DNA from 2 places in the Massilia sp. 01N410 genome. Region 1 is predicted to be linked to the other one. Evidence: predicted binding sites of a transcription regulator. Region 1 holds the regulator's gene; the other holds the start of a gene.
The links. The regulator NrdR, encoded in region 1, represses ribonucleotide reductase genes. The targets are predictions, from matches to a motif close to CACNANATNTNGTG.
Positions count from the first base shown of each region.

Region 1 (7,752 bases):
TTTCGGCCTTTGCCTTGGCGGCTTTATCGGCCTTTTCCTTGGCCAGCTTTTCCTTCTCGGCCAGTTTCTTCTTCTCGGCCTCTTCTTCTTTTCTCGCCAGTTCCTCGGCTTTTTTCTTTTCTTCTTCGCGCGCCTTTTTCTCGGCCAGCGCCTTTTCTTTCTTCTCTTCTTCGCGCTTCTGCTGGGCGAGTTCGCGTTCGCGCTCGGCCTTTTCTTCTTCTTTACGCTTCAGTTCTTCCTTGCGTTTCTTCTCGCGATCGAGCGCGATGTCCGGCTGCTTTGGCGGCGCCGGTTCGGCCACTGGCGGCGGCTCGGCCACGCGCGGCGTCGGCGGCGGGGTTTCCGGCTGCGGCTCCGGCTGGGGTTCCGGTTCGGGCTGCGGCGGCGCCGGCGGGGCGGCCTGCTGCACGCTCGTATCCCAGACCTCGGCCTCGACCGCTACCGGCTGGTTATTGGTCCAGTTAATGCCGACCACCAGGAAGGCGAGCAGCAGGGCGTGCACACCCACCGCCAGGCCGATCGAGGGCCAGCGGTTCGGTTCCGGCGGCACCTGGTAGGGCGATCCGCCGATGGCATTGCTGTTCTGCTTCGTTGCCGACATCAACTTTTCTTTTTCGTTACTGAGTGGCCAGTCCAACCCGGTTGATGCCCATCTTCTTGGCTTCCGAGATCAGCTGGATCACATTGTCATACTTGCTTTCGCGGTCGCCGGAAATCATGACGGGATAGTCCGGATGCTCGGCGTGGATCGCGCGCAGGCGCTCGACCAGGGCTTCGCGGCTCGACACTTCCTCGAGCGCCTGCGCCTGTTTGCCGTTGATGCCGATCTGCAGCCGCGAATCGCTCTTCACCGCGATATTGATGTAGTCGTCCGGCGGCTGGGTCGAGCGCTCGGCGCTGGGCAGCTTGATTTCGCTGGGGTTCTGCGTCGGCGGCACCGCCATGAAAATGATGAGCAGCACCAGCATCACGTCGATATACGGCACGACGTTGATTTCGGACTTCAGCTTGCGGCGTCCGCTGCGCAGGTTGCTGTTGAATGCCATGTTCTTACCTTAATCCCATCGATCAGCGCGACTGGCGCTGCAGGATGTTCGAGAATTCCTCGACGAAGCTTTCGAAGCGGATCGCTAGGCGGTCGATATCGTGGGTGAAGCGGTTGTAGGCGACCACGGCCGGGATTGCCGCGAACAGGCCGATCGCGGTGGCGATCAGCGCTTCGGCGATGCCGGGGGCGACGGTGGCCAGGGTTGCCTGCTGCACGTTGGCCAGGCCGCGGAAGGCGTTCATGATGCCCCACACGGTTCCCAGCAGGCCGATGTACGGCGACACCGAGCCTACCGAGGCCAGGAAGTTCAGGTGGGTGTCCAGGTGATCGAGTTCGCGGTGGAAGGCGGCGCGCATTGCGCGGCGGGCGCCGTCCAGCACGGCGCCGAGGTCGAGGGCGTCGCGGGCAGCCTGCTTGCCCTTGATGAACTCGCCCATGCCGGCTTCGAAGATGCGGGCCAGCGGACCGCTCTGGTCGCGCTGGGTGCTGGCGCTCTGGTGCAGGGTATGCAGGTTGCCGCCGGCCCAGAAGTTGCGTTCGAACTGTTCGGTCAGGCGGCGCGCGGCGCGGATCGCGAACAGCTTGCGGAAAATATAGGTCCAGCTGATCACGGAGATCGCGAACAGCAGGAGCATGATCAACTTGACCAGGAAGTGCGCGTGGGCGATCAGTTCAATGAAAGAGAGGTCTTGGACTGCGTTCATCAGTAGTTTTGGTCAAATGTATTTCAGTTGGGCAGCATTTTAGCAGCGGCGGAGTCGGGAAGGGGGCGGGGGCGCATTGTTTTTGCATCGACGCAGCCGACTTTCACGTTGGCGGTCGAGAGCAGGGTGTCGCCGCACCAGGCCTGCTGCGCGAACTGGACCGATGCGCGGCCGAGCTTTTCCACGGTAAGACGGAGCGTCAGTTCGTCGTCCAGACGGGCAGACGACAGGTAGTCGACGCTTGCGCTGCGAACCACGAACGCAGCGCTTTCCTCGTCGAGCAGGGTTTGCTGGTGAATGCCGAGCGAACGCAGCCATTCAGTGCGCGCCCGTTCGAAGAACTTCAGGTAATTGGCGTAGTACACGATGCCGCCGGCGTCGGTGTCTTCGTAATAGACCCGTACTGTCCAGGTGAAAACTGAAGGCATTTCAGCTGCCATAAATGAAAATGGGAAACATTTTACGCGATTTTCAGCAGGCCTATGTACGCTGGCGAACATAGGCCGCTGGAACCCGTTGCGGCCCAATGGCTAGGCCGTTATCAATCGGGCATTAGTAGACGTGAGCCATGCATACTCAGCCAACAACTGTAACACTTTCTCACAAATAGTGTCGCTCCGGTTACATGGCTGACCCAGCGCAAACCGCGGTCCAATCAAGCCTGGGTGCGTTTGATGTTGAAAGGCGAGAAGCCCTGGCAGGTCGGCATCATCTCGATCAGGTTGATGTTGATGTGCGGGGGCAGGGTGGCGATCCAGTAGGCGGTTTCGGCGATGTCTTCGGCGGTGAGCGGCTGGGTGCCTTCGTAGACCTTGGCGGCGGCCTGGTCGTCGCCCTTCAGGCGCACGTTCGAGAATTCGGTGCCGCCGCACAGGCCGGGCGCCAGGTTGGTGGCGCGCACGCCGGTACCGACCAGGTCGGCGCGCAGGTTCAGCGTGAACTGCTCGACGAAGGCCTTGGTGGCGCCGTACACATTGCCGCCCGGGTAAGGATAATGGCCGGCGACCGAGCCGAGGTTGATGATCGTGCCGCTGCCGCGCTCCACCATCGACGGCAGCAGCGCGTGGGTCATCGTCACCAGGCCGCGGACGTTGGTGTCGATCATGGTGTTCCAGTCTTCCAGCGGGACCTCGTGGGCCGGCTTGGTGTTCAGCGCCAGGCCCGCGTTGTTGATCAGGACGTCGATCTGGCGCCAGGATTGCGGCAGCATCGACAGCGCTTCCTCGATCGAGGCCTTGTCGGTGACATCCATCGCGACCGGCAGCGCCGATTCGCCCAGCTCGCGGGCCAGCGCCTCCAGGCGCTCCTTGCGCCGCGCCGCCAGCACCACCTGGTGGCCGTTCTTGACGAAGGTGCGCGCCATCGCGGCACCGAAGCCGGCCGATGCGCCGGTAATGAATACGATCATGATGGATCCCGGTTGGTGTGAGTTGAACTGCGAGATTGTAGCCGAAATGACCATCCGCGGAGAGACGGGGCGCCGGCTCGCCATACTTGCCGGCCAGTCATCGGGTTCCTTGCACGCCGAGCGTGACTTCCCTTACAATCGGGAGTTCCATTTACGTCTCACGTAACTGGCGAAAACCGCCCAAGGGCGGCGAAGGTGGAGATCCACCGTGGAGCGTGAGATGTCGTTTGCCGTTCGCCTGGGCAGCCTTCGACTGGTACGCTTCGTATCGCGGCTGCCTTGTTTCTCGCTCCCGCCTTGGTTCAGCGCTGCCTGTTGCCTGGTACTCTTATCGATTGGAGTTTTTTCATGTTTGCAAAAGATCACACGCTCGCCAACGTCGACCCGGAACTGTGGGATGCGATCCAGAAGGAAAACACCCGCCAGCAAGACCACATCGAGCTGATCGCATCCGAGAACTACACCTCGCCGGCAGTGATGCAGGCCCAGGGCTCCCAGCTGACCAATAAATACGCCGAAGGTTATCCGGGCAAGCGTTACTACGGCGGCTGCGAATACGTCGACATCGCCGAGCAACTGGCGATCGACCGCGTCAAGCAACTGTTCGGCGCCGAGGCCGCCAACGTGCAGCCGAACTCGGGCTCGCAGGCCAACCAGGGCGTGTTCTTCGCCATGCTGAAGCCGGGCGACACCATCATGGGCATGTCGCTGGCGGAAGGCGGCCACCTGACCCACGGCATGGCGCTGAACATGTCGGGTAAATGGTTCAACGTCATTTCCTACGGCCTGACCGAGCAGGAAGACATCGACTACGAGCAGATGGAAGCCCTGGCCCGTGAGCACAAGCCGAAGCTGATCATCGCCGGCGCCTCCGCCTTCTCGCTGCGCATCGATTTCGAGCGCTTCGCCAAGGTCGCCAAGGAAATCGGCGCCTGGTTCATGGTCGACATGGCCCACTACGCCGGCCTGATCGCCGCGGGCGAATACCCGAACCCGGTGCCTTACGCCGACTTCGTCACCTCGACCACCCACAAATCCCTGCGCGGCCCGCGCGGCGGCATCATCCTGATGAAGGCCGAGCACGAGAAGGCCATCAACTCGGCGATCTTCCCGGGCATCCAGGGTGGTCCGCTGATGCACGTGATCGCCGGCAAGGCCGTCGCGTTCAAGGAAGCGCTGTCGCCGGAATTCAAGGAATACCAGCAGCAGGTGGTCAAGAACGCCAAGGCCCTGGCCGACGCCCTGATTTCGCGCGGCCTGCGCATCGTGTCCGGCCGCACCGAGTCGCACGTGATGCTGGTCGACCTGCGTTCGAAGGGCCTCACCGGCAAGGAGGCGGAAGCCATCCTGGGCCAGGCACACATGACCTGCAACAAGAACGGCATCCCGAACGACCCGCAGAAGCCTTTCGTGACCTCCGGCATCCGCCTCGGCAGCCCGGCCTTCACCACCCGCGGCTTCAAGGAAGAGGACGCTACCAAGGTGGGCAACCTGATCGCCGACGTGCTGGACAACCCGCACGACGCCGCGACCATCGAGCGCGTCAAGGCCGAAGTCAAGAAACTGACCGACAAGTACCCGGTCTACGCAGCATAACGCGTCAACAGCGCAGCAGCCCCGGCGACCATGAAATGTCCGTTCTGTCAGCATGAAGACACCCAGGTCCTCGATACCCGCGTATCCGAGGAAGGGGACTCCATCCGCCGCCGGCGCCGCTGCGCCCAGTGCGACAAGCGCTTCACCACCTACGAGCGCGTCGAACTGTCGATGCCGATCATCGTCAAGAAGAACGGCAGCCGTACCGAATTCGAATCCTCCAAACTGCGCGGCAGCCTGATGCTGGCCCTGCGCAAGCGTCCCGTGGCCGCCGGCGCCATCGACGCCGCCATCGCCTCGATCGAGGAAAAACTGCTGACCAGCGGCCGCCGCGAGGTCGACAGCGTCCACGTCGGCGAACTCGTGATGCAGGAACTCAAGCGTCTCGACAAGATCGCCTACATCCGTTTCGCGTCCGTCTACAAGAACTTCGAAGACCTGGCCGAGTTCCAGGAAGCCATCGCCGAAGTCGGTCCGGGTGCGAAAACGCCCTCCAGTTAAAGTTCCGTTCGTTCGTTTGAGCCGTCCCCACGGCTGACTTGAGCCCGCCTGATAACTTCTGGTCTCCCTGATCGAGACCTGGAGGTATCGTATGCGCGGCCGTCGTGCCCTCGGCACCAGCGCCGGCTTTACGCTGGTGGAAGTGCTGGTGGCCCTGTTCGTCGTCGCCCTCGGCGTCGCCGGGGCGGCGGCCGTGCAGACCGGCGCCGTGCGCCTGGTGGACGAGGCCGCGCGCCTGTCCGACGGCCTGCGCCTGGCCGCCTCGCTGGCCCAGCGCATGCGCGCGAATCCGGTCGCGATGGCGCTGCCCGATGCCGCCAATCCCTATCTCCAGTTCGATGCCGAGGCCGGCGCGGCCATGCCGGCCCCGGTCTCCTGCCATGGCGACGCCGATTGCGATCCCATGCAGATGGCCGGCTTCGACCTCGGCGAAACCGCGGCCCTGCTGGCCAGCCGCTTTCCCGGCGCGCGCATGCGCGTGTGCCGCGACGGCCAGCCTGCGGATGCGGACGGCTTGCCGGCCTGGACCTGCACCGGAGAGCCGGGCGCGCCGGTCGCCATCAAGCTGGGCTGGCGCAGAAAACGGGGCGAGCCGGCCGCGCCGGCCGTGTTCCTGATGCTTGGGACGGGTGCGCCATGAGGCGGCGTTTCCGTCCGCCGCAGGCCGGCCTGACCCTGGTCGAGATGATGGTGGCCCTCGCAATCGGCCTGGCGGTCGTGCTGTCCGCGGCCCGCCTGCTGGGCCTGGCCAACGGCGCCTACGCCGCCCAGATGGAAAGCGCGGCCCTCGACGACGCCGGCCGCAATGCCCTCGAACTGGTCGGCCGCGCGGTGCGCCTGGCCGCGTACGCCGATCCGATGCAGCTCGACCTGTCCGCACCCGTCGACGGTTTGCCGGCCCGCCTGGCGGGGCTCGATGCGCGCTCGCTCGGCGGCACGACGGCCGGCATCGCCGTGCCCCTGGCGGCGGTGGCGAACGGCAGCGACGTGCTGGCCGTGCGCTTTCCCGGTGCCGGGACGGCCAGCGGCGACGGCAGCGTGGTCGATTGCGCAGGCTTCACGGTCGCCGCCGGCGAAGAAGGCTGGAGCATCTTCTATGTGGCGAAGAACGGCGACGGCGAACCCGAGCTGCGCTGCAAATACCGCGGCGCCGGCAACTGGAGCGCGGACGCCGTGGTTACCGGCGTCGACAGTTTCCAGGTGCTCTACGGCCTGGACACCGATACCCCGCGCGACGGTGCCGCCAACCGCTATGTGAATGCGGATGCGATCCGCGCGCTGGACGCGGCACTGCCGGCCGGCCTGCCGCCCCAGGAATTCAATCGCCGGACGCACTGGAAACGCGTGGTCAGCGTGCGCGTCGGCCTGCTGCTGCACGGCGCAAGGCCGACCCGGCAGGACCACGAGAGCCGCGAATATCAGCTGTTCGGGCCGCTCCACGCGGCCGGCGCGGCGAAGAGCGATGTGGGCACGGTACTGCGCGAGGATGCGCTGCCGAACAAGCTGCGGCGGCGTGAGCGCAGGCTGTTTTCCACGACGGTGGCGCTGCCGGCGGAGGCTCCATGAGCTTGCCGTTGTCACTGCATCCTGAGCGCCGGCGCGGCGCCGCGCTGGTGTGCGCACTGGTGCTGATGCTGGCGGCCATGCTGGTGGGCATTTCGGTGTCGCGTACCGCGTTCGCGTCCATTGCCGCAGCCCGCGCCGAGCGCGAGCGCGGCCTTGCCTACGAAGCCGCCGAAGCCGCCTTGCTGGATGCCGAGCGCGATATTGCTGCGGCATCTGCCGGCGCCGATCCGGCCCGCGCAGCGCAGTTCACGCCTGCCGGCGCCGGCGGATTCGCCGAGGGATGCGGCCGTGCCGGCAGCTCGCGCGGACTCTGCCTGGCAAGCTCGCCGCCGGCCTGGCAGGCCCAGGATCTGGCGGATCCCGGCAATCCGGCCATGGTGCCTTACGGACATTACACCGGCGCGAACATGGCGACCGGCAAGGGCTTGCTGCCGGCCCAGCCGCCGGCTTACCTGATCGAGCGGATCGCACCGCCGGGCGCCAGCGCATCCCTCGGCAGTTTCTACCGGATCACCGCGATCGGTTTCGGCAGCCAGGCATCGGCGCGGGTCGTGCTGCAGTCGGTGTACCGCAAGCCGAAACCGGCGCCGCCGGGTGGCGCATCGCCTGGCCGTGACGCCGGCGAGCCGGATGCCAGCGAGCCCGAGCCGGGCGGGGCCGGTCCGCCGGACGATGCCGGCCCGCCGAACGGGGCGGGGCGGCCGAATCCTGGTCCACCCACGCCGCCCGCCGTCCAGCTACCTGCCGGACGCATCGCCTGGCGCGAAATCGCCAACTGGCCGCGGCTGCATGCCGAGGCCATCGAATGAAGAACCCAGCCAACCATGAGGAAACGAGAACCATGAAGGTGCAGCCCGGCTTTACCCTGATCGAGATGCTGATCGTGATGGCCATCCTGTCCATCCTGGCGGCGGTGGCTTACCCGAGTT
Region 1 covers NZ_JBFTRV010000013.1:12,639-20,390, reverse strand. The annotation lists gene tolA (cell envelope integrity protein TolA) at 1-601, opposite strand, end outside; gene AC1DOP_RS17495 (biopolymer transporter ExbD) at 618-1,046, opposite strand; gene tolQ (protein TolQ) at 1,069-1,752, opposite strand; gene ybgC (tol-pal system-associated acyl-CoA thioesterase) at 1,776-2,180, opposite strand; gene AC1DOP_RS17480 (SDR family oxidoreductase) at 2,408-3,160, opposite strand; ZMP/ZTP riboswitch at 3,313-3,411, shown strand; gene glyA (serine hydroxymethyltransferase) at 3,509-4,756, shown strand; gene nrdR (transcriptional regulator NrdR) at 4,787-5,257, shown strand; gene pilV (type IV pilus modification protein PilV) at 5,349-5,897, shown strand; gene AC1DOP_RS17460 (PilW family protein) at 5,894-6,823, shown strand; gene AC1DOP_RS17455 (pilus assembly PilX family protein) at 6,820-7,632, shown strand; gene AC1DOP_RS17450 (type IV pilin protein) at 7,665-7,752, shown strand, end outside.

Region 2 (7,752 bases), on a different contig from region 1:
CAGCAGCACCGGCACGCAGTCGGCGGTGGCGATCGCCAGCAGCAGGCCGGGACGGTCGGTCAGCATGCCGTCGGCTTCGCCGCAATCCTCGTTGGGTTCGGTCGCGACGGCGATGCGGGTGCCGTGGCGTTCGTGCTGGATCGGGCGGCGGGGCCAGTAGGCGGGCAGGAGCTGGGCCATATCGTCGTGGCGGGTGCCGAAGCCGTGGACGATGGCGGGATGGTCGAGGTGCGGGCTGGTAAACATCGTGAGGCTGCCATGCAAAGGTGCGGGCAGCATAACAGACAGTCCGCGGACTGTCCGGCGCGGCAAACAAAAAGCCCGCCGGGCGGCGGGCTTGAAGGACGGGACGGCTGCGCCGGGATCAGTCCCAGCTCAGCGCACCACCGGTCTGGTACTCGGTCACGCGGGTCTCGAAGAAGTTGCGTTCCTTCTTCAGGTCGATCATCTCGCTCATCCACGGGAAGGGGTTTTCCTCGTTCGGGAACAGCGCATCCAGGCCGATCTGGACGGCGCGGCGGTTGGCGATGAAGCGCAGGTAGCCCTTGAACATCGGGGCATTCAGGCCCAGCACGCCGCGCGGCATGGTGTCTTCGGCGTAGCGGTACTCGAGCTCGACGGCCTTCAGGAACAGCTGCTTGATCTCTTCCTTGAACTCGGCGGTCCACAGCTGCGGGTTTTCCATCTTGATCGTGTTGATCAGGTCGATGCCGAAGTTGCAGTGCATCGACTCGTCGCGCAGGATGTACTGGTACTGCTCGGCGGCGCCGGTCATTTTATTTTGACGGCCGAGCGCCAGGATCTGGGTGAAGCCGACGTAGAAGAACAGGCCTTCCATCAGGCAGGCGAACACGATGATCGATTTCAGGAGCTTCTGGTCGTTTTCCAGGGTGCCGGTCTGGAACTGCGGGTCGTTGATGACCTCGATGAACGGAATCAGGAACTGGTCCTTGTCGCGGATCGACGGGATTTCGTTGTAGGCGTTGAAGATTTCCTTCTCGTCCAGGCCCAGCGACTCGACGATGTACTGGTAGGCGTGGGTATGGATCGCCTCTTCGAAGGCCTGGCGCAGCAGGTACTGGCGGCATTCCGGGGCCGTGATGTGGCGGTAGGTGCCCAGCACGATGTTGTTGGCGGCCAGCGAGTCGGCGGTCACGAAGAAGCCCAGGTTGCGCTTGACGATGCGGCGCTCGTCTTCGGTCAGCCCGTTGGGATTCTTCCACAGCTCGATGTCGCGCTGCATGTTCACTTCCTGCGGCATCCAGTGGTTGGCGCAGCCGGCCAGGTATTTATCCCAGGCCCACTTGTACTTGAACGGCACCAACTGGTTGACGTCGGTTTTGGCGTTGATGATGCGCTTGTCGTCGGCGTTGACGCGCTTGGCGACATCGGCGGCGCTGACGCCTTCCGCGATGTTGCTTCCTGCGGCGGCGGCCGGTGCGCCCGTGGTCGGTTCATCGTCCCATGACAGAGCCATGATCTTTTCCTTCTATTATTAACTTAGAAACGTCGCCCCCGCGGAGGCGGGGGCCCAAGTTAAGTTAGCGTACCGCGAACAAACTTGGATTCCCGCCTTCGCGGGAACGACGGGGTGTCTTTACTGGCAGGCTTCGCACTCGTCGAAGCCGGCATCGCCCGGACGCAGGTAGCATGCTGCGCCTTCCACGACATCCGGGGTGCTCGCCACCGGTGCGGCCGGGGCTGCAGCCGGAGCTGCCGCCGCCGCCGACAGGCCGCCATCGACCGCCACGGCGTTCAGGGCGCCGGTACGGGTAGTCGACTTCTCCATGTGGGTCGCCGCGATGGTGCGCAGGTAGTAGGTCGTCTTCAGGCCGCGCAGCCAGGCCAGCTTGTAGGTCTCGTCCAGCTTCTTGCCCGAGGCGCCGGCCATGTAGATGTTCAACGACTGCGCCTGGTCGATCCACTTCTGGCGGCGGGAAGCGGCTTCCACCAGCCACTTCGGCTCGACTTCGAAGGCCGTCGCGTAGATGTCGCGCAGGTCTTGCGGCACGCGGTCGATACGCGACAGCGAGCCGTCGAAGTATTTCAGGTCGTTGATCATGACCTCGTCCCACAGGCCGCGCGCCTTCAGGTCGCGCACCAGGTAGCCGTTGATCTCGGTAAATTCGCCCGACAGGTTCGACTTCACGTACAGGTTCTGGAAGGTCGGCTCGATGCAGGCAGAGACGCCAATGATGTTCGAGATGGTCGCGGTCGGCGCGATCGCCACGCAGTTCGAGTTACGCATGCCGAACTGCTTGATGCGGTTGCGGACCACGGTCCAGTCCATGGTTTCGGACAGGTCCTGCTCCAGGTAGCCGCCGCGCTCTTCGGCCAGCAGCTTGATCGAATCCTGCGGCAGGATGCCGCGGTCCCACAGCGAACCTTCGTAGGACTGGTAGCGGCCGCGCTCTTCGGCCAGCTCGGTCGAAGCCAGGTAGGCGTAGTAGCAGACGGCTTCCATCGAGCGGTCGGCGAATTCCACGGCCTTGCTTGATGCAAACGGCACGCGCATCATGTGCAGGCAGTCCTGGAAACCCATGATGCCCAGGCCGACCGGACGGTGGCGCAGGTTCGAGTTCTTCGCCTTGTCGACGGCGTAGTAGTTGATGTCGATGACGTTGTCGAGCATGCGCATCGCGGTGCGGATGGTCTTCTGCAGCTTGACCACGTCCAGGCCGTCGCCCTTCATGTGGGCCGGCATGTTGACCGAACCCAGGTTGCAGACGGCGATCTCGTCGGCGTTGGTGTTCAGCGTGATCTCGGTGCACAGGTTGGACGAGTGCACCACGCCGACGTGCTGCTGCGGCGAACGGATGTTGCACGGATCCTTGAAGGTGATCCACGGGTGGCCGGTCTCGAACAGCATCGACAGCATCTTGCGCCACAGGTCGAGCGCTTCGATTTTCTTGTACACCGTCATTTCGCCGCGCGCCGCCCTGGCTTCATAGCCCAGGTAGGCTTCCTCGAAGGCCTTGCCGACCTTGTCGTGCAGGTCCGGCACTTCGGACGGCGAGAACAGGCTCCAGGAGCCCTTCTCCATCACGCGCTTCATGAACAGGTCGGGAATCCAGTTCGCGGTGTTCATGTCGTGGGTGCGGCGGCGGTCGTCGCCGGTGTTCTTGCGCAGGTCGAGGAATTCCTCGATGTCCAGGTGCCAGGTTTCCAGGTAGCCGCAGACCGCGCCCTTGCGCTTGCCGCCCTGGTTGACCGCCACGGCGGTGTCGTTCGCCACTTTCAGGAACGGAACCACGCCCTGCGACTTGCCGTTGGTGCCCTTGATGCGCGAACCCATCGCGCGGACCGGGGTCCAGTCGTTGCCCAGGCCGCCGGCGAATTTCGACAGCAGTGCGTTTTCCTTGATCGCGTCGTAGATGCCTTCCAGGTCGTCGCTGACGGTGGTCAGGTAGCACGAGGACAGCTGCGAGCGGCGGGTGCCCGAGTTGAACAGGGTCGGGGTCGAGCTCATGAAGTCGAAGCTCGACAGCAGGTTGTAGAACTCGATCGCGCGCGCTTCGCGGTTCTCTTCGCGCAGGGACAGGCCCATCGCGACGCGCATGTAGAAGGCCTGCGGCATCTCGATGCGGGTTTCGCGGATGTGCAGGAAGTAGCGGTCGTACAGGGTCTGCAGGCCGATGTAGCCGAATTGCAGGTCGCGGTCGGCGACGATGGCCTTGGCCAGCTTCTGCAGGTCGAACTTGGCCAGTTCCTCGTCCAGCAGCTCGGCGTCGATGCCCTTGGCGATGTACTGCGGGAAGTAGGTCACGTATTCGGCGGCGGCACCGGCTTGCGGCACTTCCTTGCCGAAGACTTCCTTGCGGATGGTGTGCAGCAGGATGCGCGCGGTGACCTGGCTGTAGGCCGGATCCTTTTCCATCAGGGCGCGGGCGGCCAGGATGGCCGACTTGTGCAGCTCCTCGACCGGCACGCCGTCGTAAAGGTTCTTGACGGTTTCGGCCAGGATGGCGTCGGCGTCGACATGCTTTTCCAGGCCGGCGCAGGCGGCGCCGATCAGGGACGAGACTTCGTTCATGTCCAGCGGACGGCGCACGCCGCCGTCGACCACGGTGAACTGCGGCGCGGCGACCGCGGTGGCGCCGGCTGCTTCCTTGGCGGCGCGGCGCTCGTCCATGCGCTTGGCGCGGTACAGCACGTATTCGCGCGCGACGTCATGCTCGCCCGAGCGCATCAGGGACAGCTCCACCTGGTCCTGCACATCTTCGATGTGGAAGGTGCCGCCGTTCGGCTGGCGGCGCACCAGGGCGGCGACCACGTTGTTGGTCAGCTGCTCGACCAGGTCGCGGATGCGCGCCGACTCGCGGCCCTGCTCGCCGTTCACGGCGAGGAAAGCCTTGGTCATCGCGACGGCGATCTTGTTCGGAGCAAACGGCACCACGGCGCCGTTGCGGCGGATGATGCGGTAGTCGCCGGTCGCGACCAGTTCAGCCGCGCTGGTGCCGGCAGCCGTTCCTGGTTGCGGATTGATGGAGATGTCCGAAGATGTTTGCATTGAGCCTCCCAGGATGGCAGCGCGCCACCAACTAAAAACGATGAATGCCAACTGAGCAAAGTTGGCAACCTAATAACTTTTTGAAAATAATAAAGAGGAGAGCCATGTTGAAAAACGCCTGCATGCGCCCCTCCTCTTACTGATCTGTCTTCCGACACTGACCACTAGATATAGTGTCCGACAGCCGTATGAGCCTAATTGTAGTCGATATTCGGCAATATCAAAGGCTCTGCTGAGCGGTTTTTTTTGTAGCGCCGAGCTTGACATTTGCCGAGGCGAATCATCATGGGCCTCGGAATGAAAGTAAGCACTAACATAACGATTGGGGGGCCCAGGCGTGGTGCGGCCAGACGTTGACGGAGTCGGCGTTCAGGCTATGCTGCGATGGCGAAAAGGCAACAGCTCGCCCGTTTAACCATGATCCGAATCAGGGTTCGGGCGCGTGGATCTCCAGTTTCTGCATCTGATAGCGCAGTTGGCGCACGCTGATGCCGAGCAGGCTGGCAGCCTGGGTGCGGTTGAACTGGGTCTGCTGCAGCGCGCGCAGGATGATGTCGCGCTCGACCTGGCTGAGGTAGTCCGGCAGGTTGCTGGGCAGCTCGCCGGCGCCCAGGCTCGGCATGCCGGACGGCGTCTCGGCCGGGACCGGCGCGGCGGGTGCGGCGGGCGCCGCGGCCGGCGGCATGGCGGCCTGCGCTGCCGGCTGCGCAGGCGCTTCCACTGCCGCCGTTTCGCGGACCACAGCGGCGCTTCCCGCATCGAGCAAACGCGCGCCCTTCAGCAGCAGATCGCCGGCCTCGATCACGCCGTCGTCGGCAAAGGCCAGCGCGCGTTCCAGCACATTCTCCAGTTCGCGCACATTGCCGGGAAAGGCATAACCCTGCAGCGCTTCCAGCACGCCGGCGCCGAGGCGCGCATTGCCCGGCCCCGCCAGGCGCGCGAGGATGGCCTCGGTCAGCAGCGGCAGGTCGTCGAGGCGTTCGCGCAGCGGCGGCAGGGTCAGCTCGATCACGTTCAGGCGGTAGAACAGGTCCTGGCGGAACTGGCCGGTCTCGACCAGCCTTCCCAGATCCTTGTGGGTGGCGCTGATGATGCGCACGTCCACCGCTTCCTCGGCGGTGGCGCCGATCTTGCGCACGCGCCGCTCCTGAATCGCGCGCAGCAGCTTGACCTGCATCGCCAGCGGCAGGTCGGCCACCTCGTCCAGCATCAGGGTGCCGCCGTTGGCGGCCTGGAAGAAGCCGTCGCGCTCGTCGGTGGCGCCGGTGAAGGCGCCTTTCCGGTAGCCGAAGAACTCGGCCTCCATCAGCGCTTCGGGAATCGCGCCGCAGTTCACGGCGACGAAGGGCTTGCCGGCGCGCGCGCTCCGGGCGTGGATCTCGCGCGCCGCCAGCTCCTTGCCGCTGCCGGATTCGCCGTTGATGGCGATCGGCGCCTGCGAGCGCGCCAGCCGGCCGATCTGGGCGCGCAGCGCCTGCATCGCCTGCGAGCGGCCGAGCAGGCGCGAATTCCTCCCGTCCTCCCCCTCTCCCGGGGCCGACGGCTGCCCGGCCGGCGCTTCGGACAGGCGCAGCGCCGAGCGCACCATGGTGCGCAGGTCGTCCAGCACCACCGGCTTGGAGACATAATCGAAGGCGCCGGCCTTCAGCGCCACCACCGCGTTCTCGGCGCTGCCGTAGGCGGTGATCACGGCGATCGGCGTGCCGCGCCCCGCGCCGGCGACTTCGCGCACCAGCTCCAGGCCGGTGCCGTCGGGCAGGCGCATGTCGGTCAGCACCAGCGCGTATTCGGTCTGGCCCAGCAGCGCGCGCGCCTCGCGCACGGTGGACGCGCTGTCGACGTCCAGCCCCATCTTGACCAGGGTGATCTCGAGCAGTTCGCGCAGGTCGGCTTCGTCGTCGATTACAAGGATGCGGGGAGAACTCATACTCTATATAGTAAAGGTGATCACGAAGCGTCCCGGCGCATCGAAGCCGGCGGGGCCATCGACCCGGTATTCGTAGTCGAGCATGGCGCCGTTGTTCAGGCACAGCTCGCGCGCCAGGTAGAGCCCCAGGCCGGTGCCCTTGCTCGAGGTGGTATAGAAGGGCTCGAACAGGTGGGCCCTCACCTCGGGCGTGATGCCGGGACCGTCGTCCTGCACGTGCAGCTCGACGCGACCGGTGGCGTCCAGCACCGGGAACACGCGGATGCTGGCCGGCTTGCCGCTCGCATAGCGTACGGCATTGCCCAGCAGGTTGACCAGCACTTCCCGCAGGTGCAGGCCGTCGAAGCGCACGGTGCGCGGGCCGGCGTCGCCGATGTAGATCATGTGATCGGCCAGGCCATGGGTTTCCGTGAACTCCGCCTTCAGCTCGGCCAGGAAGGCGCCGAGCGGCACCGGCTCGGCGCCCGGCTGCACCTTGCGCGACAGTTTCAGGATGTCCTCGACCATGCGGTTCACGCGCGCCACGTTGTCGCCGACGATGCGCAGCAGCCGGGTCTCGGCCGGTCCGCTCAGGTCTTCGGCCAGCAGCGAGGTCGCGTGGCCGATCGCCGACAGCGGATTCCTCACCTCATGCGCGATGCTGGCCGTCAGGCGGCCCATCGAGGCCAGCTTGAGCTGCTGCGCCTGGTTCTCGATGGCGCTCACGTCCTGCATGAAGATCACGCTGCGCTCGGCCTCGCCGTCCGGGGTGTCGACCCGCGCGAAACGCAGTTTCAGGTGCACCGGCTGGTCGAGGCGGCCGCGCACCGGTCCGGCCGCGTCCTGCCAGCGCTTGACGGTCACGTAGGTTTCGGCCGGTTCGGCCTCGAGCCAGGCCTGGAAGGCCTGCGCCACCGGTTCCAGCGCGGCGATGTCGGCCAGGCGGAAGTCGCTGTCGCTGTCCAGCCCGAGCATGCGGCGCGCCGCCGGGTTGCCGGAAAAGACGAAGCCGTCGCTTCCCACCACCAGGATGCCGTCGCCGGCATCGTCGACCACGATGCGGTTGACCGCCTGCTGGACCCGCAGGTCGGCACCGCGCCTGGCCGCCAGCTCTTCCTGCCCGATCAGGCGGGCCGCCAGCCGGCTCACCACCAGCACCACGGCAAAGAAGACGGCGCCCGTCATCCCGGCCTGGAACAGCGGCGGCTCCTGGTCGCTGATGAAGATCTGGTAAGTGCTTTCGGCCAGCACAAACAGGGTCGCGAGCGAGGCCGAGAACAGCGCCAGGACCAGCGGCGCCAGGATCGCGGCGCCGGCCAGCGGGAACAGATAGAGC
Region 2 covers NZ_JBFTRV010000005.1:229,417-237,168, forward strand. The annotation lists gene AC1DOP_RS09215 (purine nucleoside phosphorylase YfiH/LACC1 family protein) at 1-246, opposite strand, end outside; gene AC1DOP_RS09220 (ribonucleotide-diphosphate reductase subunit beta) at 365-1,477, opposite strand; gene AC1DOP_RS09225 (ribonucleoside-diphosphate reductase subunit alpha) at 1,598-4,510, opposite strand; gene AC1DOP_RS09230 (sigma-54-dependent transcriptional regulator) at 4,938-6,437, opposite strand; gene AC1DOP_RS09235 (ATP-binding protein) at 6,441-7,752, opposite strand, start outside.
Region 2: the regulator NrdR is predicted to act here: its motif matches at 4,673-4,686, upstream of AC1DOP_RS09225 (ribonucleoside-diphosphate reductase subunit alpha).